2 regions of the Pseudarthrobacter adonitolis genome follow, and region 2 is predicted to be linked to the other one. Evidence: riboswitches for the same ligand, from Rfam matches in the RefSeq annotation. Region 2 holds a riboswitch; the other holds the start of a gene.

Region 1 (5,768 bases), on a different contig from region 2:
GCTCCTTCGCGGCAGCAATCACCTCGGCGTGGTTGAAGACCCGGCCGGACACACCCGGCTGCTGCAGCACGATGCCATTGATAGCGCCCTCAGGCAGGCCCTTGGAGAGGTCCGCGACCTCCACCTCGAAACCGAGCGCCTCGGCGCGGCCCTTCACGATCGCGATGGTCTGCGGCAGGCAGTCAGCATCCAGGACCGTCTTGCCGTCCCTGGCGGAGGCGTTTTGTCCTACGGACTTATTTGCCCTGCGCATCATCAGGACGGCCTCGGCGACGGCCGTCGCTTCGTCCAGCAGCGACGCATTCGCGATCGGCAGTCCCACCAGGTCCTGGACCATGGTCTGGAAGTTCAGCAGCGCCTCCAGCCGGCCCTGGGAAATCTCCGGCTGATACGGCGTGTAAGCCGTGTACCAGGCCGGGGCCTCAAGGATGTTCCGGCGGATGACCGCGGGCGTCACAGTGTCGTAATAGCCCTGCCCGATCATCTGCACAGCGGTCTTGTTCTTCGCCGCCAGCTCCCGCAGCTCCGCAAGGACCTCAACCTCACTCAGGGCGTCCTTGAGGGCCAGCGGCTTGGCCTGGCGGATGGAGTCGGGGACGGCAACGTCCACGAGGCCGTCAATGCTGTCATAGCCAACAGCCTTGAGCATGGAGTCGATATCGGACTGGCGGCGCGCACCAATATGCCGATCGGCAAAGGTGGAAGGGGACGACTGGATGGTCATGAAGGAACTCCATAATTCAGGTGGCGCGCTGGGTACGCCACATTGATTCGGGTTCCTCCCCGCTCTGTATTGGACCTGAGAGTTTCCGCGCCCACCTGCTTTACGCAGGTGACGCTTGCACCGTCGGTGAGCCCGTTGCCGGACTGCTTTCCAGAGTTGCCTAACCGCGGCGGTACGTGGGCCTGAGAGATTCCCGGAGAGGATTTGCTCCTACGGCGCCTGCTGAACGTACCGGCAGAACTCTCCCGCCGCAGATCAAAAGCATGTGCCACTTCGTCAGTGACACGTCTCACAGGTTAGCCGGACTTTGGCGCGCGCGCAAGATTTCCACTGGCGACGGCGTCGCATCACCATCGATTGCTCCGTAACCGCCCCTTTGGGGAGCTATAAGGGCCCCTACGGAGCAATCGATGGGAAATCCAGTCAGGCTGGGACGAACGCCGCAGGTCGCTCGCCTGCTCAACCGCTCGACGAACCTGGCCGTGGAGCTCATGCGCGACGAATTGAATGAGGCTGTTGCGGCCTCGGTCCGTTCAAGCGGCGACGCATAACAGCGTTACTTGACGGCATCGTCGAGCAGTTGCCGGAACTGGGCTTCGGTGTTGAGGGTCAGTTTTTCGCCTTTGAGGAAGAACGCCGGGGTGCCGGTAACACCAAGGGCTTTTCCGTCCGCGATGTCCCGGCGGATCCGTTCCTTGGTGTCCTCGGCGGCAACATCCTGATCGAACCGGGCCATGTCGAGGCCGAGGCCTTCCGCGTAGGTCCTGAAGAGGGCCGCCTGGGAGTCCTGCTTTTCGCCCCATTCGGGCTGGGTCGCGAAAAGCTTCGTGACCATCGGTTCGTAGTGCCCCTGGCGCGCGGCGGCCTCGGCGGCGAGCGCTGCGGTGCCGGAGTTCAGGTGTCCGGGCAGGGGGAAGTAGCGGTGGATGAACGTGATCCGGTCCCCGTACTCCTCCTTCAGCTCCGCCACCAAGGGCTCGGCGGCGCGGCAGGCCTCGCATTCGAAGTCCAGAAACTCGACCAGCTGGGCTTTTTCGGCCGGTGGGCTGGTGAGCCGGTGGCTGTCTTCCCTCGCCACCTGGGAATCAGCGGACGCCGGCGGCACGGGTGAAGCGGGTTTGTTCGCGGTAAACACAGTGAACCAGATCAGGCCCCCAGCGACAAGGACCGCCAAAATAGTCCAGATAGCGACGCGGACGTTGCGCGCAACGGTGACGGCACTCATCGGTAGTGTCCCCCTCAGCTCAGAAACCAGGTAGCTCGATCATAGCCAGAGGTAGCCGGCACGCTCGGACGCTACGCATCACCGGGCCTTTCCTGGCCGTCATCGCCCGGTCTCGTGGCTACAATAGGTGCATAAGTACGCACACATTGTTTTGATTGAAGGATCCTTATGATCGAAATTCTGGCCGTTCGCGCCTACCGGAAGCTCTTCTCAGCCCAGATTGTTGCCTTGCTGGGGACCGGTTTGCTGACGGTGGCCCTCGGACTGCTGGCGTTCGACCTTGCAGGAGCACAGGCCGGGGCCGTGCTCGGGACAGCGCTGACCATAAAGATGCTGGCCTACGTCTTCGTCGCGCCAGTCATGGCGGCCGTGGTGGAAAAGCTGCCAAAAAAGCGGGTCCTGGTGGCCGCCGACCTGGTCCGTGGAGGAATCGCCCTGATGCTGCCCGCGGTGGATCAGGCCTGGCAAATCTATGTGCTGGTCTTTATGCTTCAGAGCGTCTCGGCTACGTTCACGCCCGCCTTCCAGGCCCTGATCCCGGTGGTGCTTCCCGACGAACGGCAGTACACGCGGGCCCTGTCACTCTCCCGCCTCGCGTATGACCTGGAATCCCTGATCAGCCCGGCCCTGGCCGCCGCACTCCTGTCCGTACTTACCTTCCACGAACTTTTCCTCGGCACCGTGGCAGGCTTTATGTTCTCGGCGGCACTGGTGGTGACCACCAGGCTGCCTGCAAGACCGGCAGCCCGTCAGGAAGGATCACTCTGGCGCCGCACCACCCTGGGTGCACGGATCTTTACGAAGACGCCGGAACTGCGCGGCCTCCTCGCACTGAATCTGGCCGTGGCGGCCGCTACAGCCCTGGTGCTGATCAACACGGTGGTCTATGCCCGGGACCTGTTCGCAGGATCCAATGCCGACGTCGCCATCGCCCTGGCCTGTTTCGGCGCAGGTTCGATGGCTGTCGCGCTCAGCGCACCCAGTGCGCTGGACCGAATAGCCGACCGTTCGTTGATGATGGCCGGAGCTGCGCTTCTTGGCCTTGGCCTCGCCGGCACGTTTGTGCTGCTGGCGACTGCCGGGCCGTGGCTCATGCTGCTGGGGCTCTGGGTTCTCCTGGGGGCCGGGACCTCGATGGTCAGCACCCCTTCGGCCCGGCTGCTGCGCCGCTCCGCAACGGAAAGCACGCGGACCTACATCTTCACCGCCCAGTTCTCCCTCTCCCACGCGTGCTTCATCATCACCTACCCGGTAGCCGGCTGGATCGGCGCGGCCGCTGGCCAGCCCGGGGCCGCCGCAGTCCTGGCTGTGGTGGCTATGATCAGTACAGCAGCGGCGCTGAAATTCTGGCCGGCTGCCTCCAGGACCGGCGCAGAACCGGCCAGCAGGAAAGGGTGATCCGGTGGAAGAGGCCCAACGCGTCACCACACCGAGCCTTCACCACCCCAGGCTCCCCGATGCCCGCCGGCTGGATGCCGCGACGGCCACGTTCCGGATGCTCTCCGATCCCACCCGCCTGCACGTGCTCTGGCTCCTGACCCAGGAACCGGCCGACGTCACCACCCTGGTGGAACGCACCGGGGCCTCCCGGACCTCAGTCAGCCAGCACCTGGCCAAGCTCCGCTTCAGCGGCCTCGTCAGCACACAAAAAATCAGTCGCAGGGTGGTCTACAGCATCGCGGACGGCCACCTGGCACGGCTGGTCCTGGAAGGCCTGAACCATGCCGACCACACCGTCACCGGGGAACCCAGCCACGGCTGACCGCTCCGCGCCGCCGTCGGCCGTTTTAGGCCCGGCCAGGCCCGCACGTGTTAAGTTGAAAGACACGACGGGCCGCACCGGTCCTGCGCATCGGCTGGAAAGAGAAGTTCCGTGGAATCCCCCGTATCTGCCCCCGCACCCGTGAGGATCCTGACGGTCTGCACCGGCAACATCTGCCGTTCCCCCGTGGCCGAACGGCTGCTGCAGGCCGGGCTGGACCAGGTGATGCCGGGCGGATTTGAGGTCACCAGCGCCGGAACCCGGGCCATGGTGGGCGACCCCATGCAGCCGCTGTCCGGAGACATCGTGCGCACCTTTGGCGGGAACCCGGACGGTTTCGTCTCGCGGCAGCTGACCAGCAGGATCCTGCGCGGCGTGGACCTGGTGCTCACCATGACCTCGGGCCACCGCGGCGAAGTGCTCCAGTTGGACGCCTCCCTGCTCAAGCGCACCTTCACCATCCGCGAGTTCGCCCGCATGCTCGACGTCCTGGACGAACGCGCGGACAGTGCCGCAAAGGTTCCGGTATCGCCCGACGGCGGCAGTCCCCTCAGCGCCAACACCGCCTTCTGGCGGGGGCTGCCCGCGCAGGCCGTGTCCGTCCGGCACCTGTCACTGCCGGCGGATTCCTCAGAAAACGACATCATCGACCCCTACCGGCGCAGCCCCGAGATCTACCGCCAGATGGAAGATGAACTGGCCCCTGCCATTGTTTCTGTCCTGCGGCACGCCCGGCTGAACCTTCCCGCTTGAGTCGGCGCTAACGAGGGGCCGACGCCGCCTCGGGAGTAACTTCACGCACTTCCGCGAACATTCCGTCTGCCTTCAGCCCCAGAGCAAGGTGAGCCCGGCGCACCAAATGCCGGTGAAGAAAGCCGAACATGGCGTAGAGCACGAAGGTTATGGCGACGATCACAAGCGCCGTGTCACTCGCCGCGCGGCAGAACTGGCTTCGTATTTTCCATCAGATCCCCCACAGATATCCCGTTCCTGATCAAGAGCCTAGTGCGCCCCGCACTGCGGGGGCTTTCCACTGAACCCGGCGCGCCGCCGTCGTACGTTACGGCTCGGAAACGACACGCTCCGCGCTATAGCCGTAACCGGGTCCGAGGGCGGACACTAAGTCATGGTGAGCACCCCAAACGGTCCTGATCCGATCGGCCCGGCCCCTTCCGAGCCCGAGCCTGCTGCGCCTGCCGCGCTGAAACGGCGCCGCGTGATCGCGGCGGTGCTGTCGCTGGTACTGGTGGCCGTCGTCGCCGTGGCCGCCCTGCTGTTCACCCGGCCGGCCGCGGAAGTTGCAGCCCCGGCGCCCATCATCACTGACACTGCCACGGCCACCCCCACTCCCTCGGAGACGACGCCCCCACCGGCACCAGCCCCTCCCCCGCCACCCGAACCAATTCCCGAACTCCCGGCAGCACCCATGAACATCCTGGTGATCGGCAGCGACAGCCGCGCGAACGCCCGGGAGCAGGCGGCCATCACCCAGACCACGGGCGAATCCCAGGACCACCGCGCCGACACCCTCATGCTGGTCCACATCCCGGCCGACCGACGCAGCGTTCACGTGGTCTCCCTCATGCGGGACCTGTACGTGAACATCCCCGACTACGGCGCCGCCAAGATCAACGCCAGCCTGGAGGTGGGCGGCATCCCGCTGGCGACGCGGACAGTGGAGTCCCTGATGGGCACCCGCATCGACCACACCGTCATGCTGGACTTCAACGGCTTCCGGGCCCTCACGGACGGGCTGGGCGGAATCGACGTGGACGTCACCGTGCCGTTCCAGTCCACCCACGACACGCAGCACGTCTTCACACCTGGCGTGAACCACCTCGACGGCCAGTCGGCCCTGGAGTTCGTCCGCGAGCGCTACGCCTTCGCCGACGGCGACTTCCAGCGGGTCAGGAACCAGCAGACGTTCCTGCGCGCCATCCTCGCCCGGCTCACCAGCGACGGCGCCCTGAACGACGTGACTGCCGTGCGGGCCCTGGTGAATTTTGCGGGAAGTTACCTCACGGTGGACCAGGGCTTTGATCCTGTGGGCGTGGCGA
Region 2 (5,768 bases):
GGCCTGCACCAGGACGCGGCCGTACGGATCGGAGATGAAGGAGGAGCCGTAGAAGTTCAGCGTTCCTTCATCGCCCCAGCGGTTGGGGGCAACCATGAACAGGCCGTTGGCGATGCCGTTGCCGACAATCACCTGCTGCCACAGCGGCTGGGTGTCGAAATCCGGGTGGTCCGGCTCTGAGCCGATCGCGGTGGGGTAGACCAGGATCTCTGCGCCGCCGAGGGAGTAGAGCCGGGCTACCTCCGGGAACCATTCGTCCCAGCAGGTGGGCATGCCCAGCCGGGCGCCGCCCAGTTCAGCCGGCGCGTGGACCTCGTAGGCATCCGCGGCCGCCGGCCCCTGGCGGAAGTACTTGTCTTCGTAGTAGCCGGCGGTAACCGGAATGTGTAGCTTGTGCGTGCGGGCGAGCAGGTCACCCTCGGACGACACCAGGATGGCTGTGTTCAGCCCCAGACCGTCGTCGCTGCCATCCGGGTTCTCCGCCTGCTGGTACAGCGAGGCATGGACAGCCACCCCGTGGCGGCGGGCCGACTCGGCAGCAAACCGGAAGGTGGGCCCGGTGAGCAGGTCCTCAGCGATATCCGACGGCCGGGGCCGGACCGCGCCGGGTTGCTCCGATCCGTGCCGGGGGACGTCATTCTCAGGGCGCGTGTCTGCCGGGTAGCGGGAGAGGGTCAGTTCGGGCAGGAACACAACCGACGCACCGAGCCGGGCGGCCCGGCCGATTCCTTCATCGAGTTCAGACTGCAGGACGGCAGTGTCTGCATGCCAGCGGTGCTGTACGACGCCCACCCGAAGGGCAGGGCGGACGGACGGCGTTGTCCGGGCCAGTGAGGTGGGTGAGTCGAGGCAGGAAATTTCAATCATGTGCTTACTTCCAGTGAGACGACCGTCACTAAATGAATGACGTTCATTTAGTATGGACGACGAACAGCTTTCGCGCAATGGTTTCAATGAATTCCATTCATTTATGACGCTCCGGCCGGATTAGTAAGCTCACTGAGAAATTTGTTTTCGGCCTGCCGCGATCGATCCTATGGCTGATAGCGTCGGGACTACTGGACCAATCGAGGAGGATTCATGAAAGCTTCACCGACCCTGACCAACAATCTGCAGGCCGTACTCGCGGACCTGATTGAGCTGCACATCCAGGGCAAGCAGGCCCACTGGAACATTGTGGGGACCAACTTCCGGGACCTTCACCTGCAGCTGGACGAAATCGTGGATGCCGCCCGGCAGTTCGCGGACGATATGGCCGAGCGGATGCGCGCCCTGCATGCCCTGCCGGACGGCCGCAGCGCCACCGTGGCAAAATCCACCAGCCTGGCCCACTTCCCCGAAGGCCTCATCAACACGAAGGACGCCATCGAGCGGATCGTTGCTGCGCTTGAGGCCGCAGTGGGCACCATGCGCAAGGTCCATGACGAAGTGGACGAAGAGGACCCCACCACCGCGGACCTGCTCCACGAATTCATTGCCAAGCTGGAGCAGTACGCGTGGATGGTGAACGCCGAGACCATGAAGGCCTCCGCCAGCGTCACATCCCCTGACGCCAAGTAGGCCCGGCAGTCCTAGTCCGCCGTCGGAACCTTCCGGAGTACGACGGCGGCAAGGACTGCCACGCTCGCCATCAGTGCCAGCGCAATTGCCGCAGTGGTGTGGACACCCGAATTGAACGCGTGGCGCGCTGCGCCGCGGAGCGCTTCGGCCAGGGGGGCAGGCAGGCTGGCGGCCAGTTCCACGGCGCCCGCCAAAGTTTCGCCGGCCTGGTGCATGGCAGTGCCGGACGCCGTTTCTTCCACCCCGGCCGGCAGCCGGAGATTGCGCTGGTAGGAAGCGGTCAGGATGGAGCCGAGCACCGCTGTCCCCAGCAGGGACCCCACCTCATACCCCGTTTCCGAGATGGCGGCCGCGGCGCCTGACTTCTCCGCTGGAACGGAGCCCAGGATGAGGTCATTGGAAATGGTTTCCGCTGTGCCCACGCCTAGGGCGAGGATAAGCAGCGCGGCCAGGAGGAGGGCCGGGCCGGAGCCGTGATCACCAAAGACGACGATTCCGTAGCCGGTGGCGCTCAGGGCCAGGCCACCCGCCACCACAAAGCCCGGCCGCACTTTCCGGACCAGCGGCACCACTGCCAGCCCGGCCAACACTGTGGCCACCAAAGCCGGGATCATGGCTATTCCGGCAGCCGACGGCGTCATCCCGTCCAGGAGCTGCAGGTGCTGGGCGAGGAACAGGATGAAGCCGTTGAAGGAGAACAGGGCCAGCACATTTGCCGTGATGGCAGTGCTGAAGACCCGGTTGCCGAACAGGGACATGTCCAGCAGGGGGCTGGCCAGCCGCCGCTGGCGGCGGACAAAGACGACGCCCATGGCCAGGCCAAAGGCAACGAGCCCCACCGGAGCGGCTCCGAAACCTTCGGTTGCCAGTTCCTTGACGCCATACACAACGGGCACCATAACCAGCAGGGACAGGGCGATGCTGGGCACGTCCACCACTCCGGGCCGCGGATCTTTTGATTCCGGGATGAACGCCGGGCCGAATGCCAGCAGGGGCAGCATGATGGGCACAGCGACAAGCAGGATGGCGCCCCACCAGAACTGCTCCACCAGCCAGCCCCCAAAGATGGGACCCAGGGCGGCGCCGCCGGAGAAGCCGGCTGCCCAGATGGCCACGGCCAGCCGACGCCGGTTTGGGTCCGGAAAAATGTTGCGGATCAGCGACAGGGTTGAGGGCATCAGCATGGCGCCGAAGAACCCCAGCATCGCCCGTCCCGCTATCAGCCACTCCGCGCTGGGGGCGAAGGCTGTTGCTGCTGAGACCGCGGCGAATCCAACGCTGCCGGTCAGCAGCAGCCGGCGGCGCCCGATCCGGTCACCTAGGCTGCCCATGGCAACCAGCAAACCGGCAAGCACCAGGGGATAGGCGTCCACAATCCACAGCAAATGGACTCCGGTGGTTTCCAGGCTGCTCGCGATGGCCGGAAGCGCAAACGTCAACGCCGTGTTGTCCACAGCAACCAGGAGCACCGGAAACATCAGCAGGGCCAGCGCGAGCCAGTCGCGCCAGGGCGCCTTCGCAGGCCCTGACGGCCGGAGACCGGCTGCCATGGTGGATGTGCTTTGGGTGTTCTGGTTGGACTGTGCGGACAATGTCATATCGATAACTATACCGTCCAGACGGTACAGTTAAGAAACGAGGCCCGGAACATGCATGATTGAAGCCATGGCCAGAAATCCCGTCGCACGCGATGCAGTCCTTGACGCTTTTGAAGAACTCCTGATCGATGTGGGGGAGCGTGCTGCCACGTTGGACGCGGTGGCCAGGCGGGCCGGCGTGTCCAAGGGCGGATTGCTCTACCATTTCCCCAACAAGGAGGCGCTGATCGCTGCGGTCCTGGAACGGTTGGATCGCTTGGCCGTCGAGGATCTCGCACTGATGGCCGCAGCAGCCGAAGGTGCGGCGGCCTACTTCATCCGTTCCTCGCTCTGGTCCGATTCGCCGATGGACCGCTCCTTTGTGGCCGCCACGCGACTGGCCGAAGTGGCCCATGAAGAGGCCCGGCGCCGCTTTGCCGCGATCCAGCAGCAGTGGTTGGACCTGATCGCAGCCGACGTCGGCCCGGCCATGGCGAAAGCAGTGCTGTACATGGGGGACGGGCTGTATTTCAACGCCATGTGGGAAAGCGGCACCACCGGTTACGGCCGGGGCAGGCATGCAGACATTGAGGAGCTCCTTGCTGCCGTGGAGCGGCTGCGGGGCTGATTCTGCTCCATCATTCGGAGGGTCCCCGGTGCGGCCCGCGTGTATCCGGACGCGCTGGAGCGTCACACCGGAATGATTGCGCAGAATCCAACGACCTCATTTGCCCGGTGGCCCGGGGCGTAGGAGAATTGGACCTCGTGGCGGCAAAACTGCGGCCGGCACAACAATCTGAATATGCCTTTGATCTGCGGCGGGAGAGTTCTGCCGGTACGTTCAGCAGGCGCCGTAGGAGCAAATCCTCTCCGGGAATCTCTCAGGCCCACGTACCGCCGCGGTTAGGCAACTCTGGAAAGCAGTCCGGCAACGGGCTCACCGACGGTGCAAGCGTCGCCTGCGTAAAGCAGGTGGGCGCGGAAACTCTCAGGTCCAATACAGAGCGGGGAGGAACCCGAATCGATGTGGCGTACCCTGCGCCGCCTTAGTAATGGAGTTCCCTGTGAGTGTTAATTCGGCCTCGGCCACTTTCGTTGACCGGCATATTGGTGCCCGCCGCCAGTCCGATATCGACTCCATGCTCAAGGCCGTCGGCTACGGCACTGTGGACGCGCTGGTGGATACTGCCGTCCCCAACGGCATCAGGCAGGATGTGGCCCTCCGCCTCAAGGACGCCCTGAGTGAGGTTGAGGTCCTTGCGGAGCTGCGGGAGCTGGCGGCGAAGAACAAGACCGCTGTGCAGATGATCGGGCAGGGCTATTACGACACTGTGACGCCCGCGGTCATCCGCCGGAACATCCTTGAGGCCCCGGCCTGGTACACGGCTTACACGCCGTATCAGCCGGAGATTTCCCAGGGCCGGCTGGAGGCGCTGCTGAACTTCCAGACCATGGTCCAGGACCTGGTGGGACTGCCGATCGCGAATGCGTCGCTGCTGGACGAAGCGACGGCCGTCGCCGAGGCCGTCCTGATGATGCGCCGGGCAAATAAGTCCGTAGGACAAAACGCCTCCGCCCGGGACGGCAAGACGGTCCTGGATGCTGACTGCCTGCCGCAGACCATCGCGATCGTGACGGGCCGCGCCGAGGCGCTCGGTTTCGAGGTGGAGGTCGCGGACCTCTCCAAGGGCCTGCCTGAGGGCGCTATCAATGGCATCGTGCTGCAGCAGCCGGGTGTGTCCGGCCGGGTCTTCAACCACGCCGAGGTGATTGCTGCCGCGAAGGAGCGCGGCGCGCTGGTCACGGTCGCTGCGGACCTGTTGGCGTTGACGCTGATCACCCCTCCCGGGGAGCAGGGCGCTGATATCGCCGTCGGCTCCACCCAGCGTTTCGGTGTGCCGTTGTTCTTCGGCGGACCGCACGCCGCGTACATGGCGGTGGCGAAGGGCCTGGAGCGGTCCATGCCCGGCCGGCTCGTGGGTGTGTCCAAGGACGACGCCGGTGTCCCCGCGTACCGTCTGGCGCTGCAGACCCGTGAGCAGCACATCCGCCGTGAGAAGGCCACGTCCAACATCTGCACCGCGCAGGCGCTGCTGGCCATCGTCTCTTCGTTCTACGCCGTCTACCACGGCCCCGACGGCCTCAAGGCCATCGCCGAGGCCACGCACGGCCACGCTGTAACCATCGCCGCATCCCTGAAGGCGGCCGGCCTGGACGTACTGCACACAAGCTTCTTTGATACCGTCACGGTTTCCGTGCCCGGCAAGGCTGCCGCGATTGTTGCCGCCGCGGAAGCCAAGGGCATCAACCTGCGCCACATCGATGGCGACACCGTGGGCCTCTCTGCCGATGAAACCACAACCCGGGCCATCGTCGCCGGTGTGCTGGAAGTCTTTGCTGCCGTATCGGTCGAGATGACGGAAGAGTTCGCGCTGGATGCCGCCCTCGAACGTTCCTCCGAGTACCTGCAGCACCCGGTGTTCAACACGCACCGTTCCGAGACCCAGCTGCTGCGCTACATCCGCAGGCTCAGTGACCGGGACCTGGCCCTGGACCGGACCATGATCCCGTTGGGTTCGTGCACCATGAAGCTGAACGCCACCGCGGAGATGGAAGCCATTTCCTGGCCGG

What was found. A riboswitch is a leader RNA that binds a small molecule or an ion and turns the genes downstream of it on or off. The one in region 2 is predicted to bind glycine.
Region 1: another riboswitch for glycine. It lies ahead of ACZYZ4_RS15320 (aminomethyl-transferring glycine dehydrogenase); the one in region 2 lies ahead of ACZYZ4_RS18385 (aminomethyl-transferring glycine dehydrogenase).

What each region holds. Positions count from the first base shown of each region.
Region 1 is NZ_JBVAYW010000018.1:1,019-6,786, forward strand. Features, by position in the region: partial or broken gene ACZYZ4_RS15320 (aminomethyl-transferring glycine dehydrogenase) at 1-724, opposite strand, end outside; glycine riboswitch at 885-982, opposite strand; gene ACZYZ4_RS15325 (hypothetical protein) at 1,135-1,275, shown strand; gene ACZYZ4_RS15330 (DsbA family protein) at 1,281-1,949, opposite strand; gene ACZYZ4_RS15335 (MFS transporter) at 2,118-3,347, shown strand; gene ACZYZ4_RS15340 (ArsR/SmtB family transcription factor) at 3,352-3,711, shown strand; gene ACZYZ4_RS15345 (arsenate reductase/protein-tyrosine-phosphatase family protein) at 3,823-4,464, shown strand; gene ACZYZ4_RS15350 (LCP family protein) at 4,838-5,768, shown strand, end outside.
Region 2 is NZ_JBVAYW010000031.1:176-5,943, reverse strand. Features, by position in the region: gene ACZYZ4_RS18405 (nitrilase-related carbon-nitrogen hydrolase) at 1-867, opposite strand, end outside; gene ACZYZ4_RS18400 (Dps family protein) at 1,081-1,560, shown strand; gene ACZYZ4_RS18395 (MFS transporter) at 1,572-3,110, opposite strand; gene ACZYZ4_RS18390 (TetR/AcrR family transcriptional regulator) at 3,226-3,765, shown strand; glycine riboswitch at 3,947-4,044, shown strand; partial or broken gene ACZYZ4_RS18385 (aminomethyl-transferring glycine dehydrogenase) at 4,202-5,768, shown strand, end outside.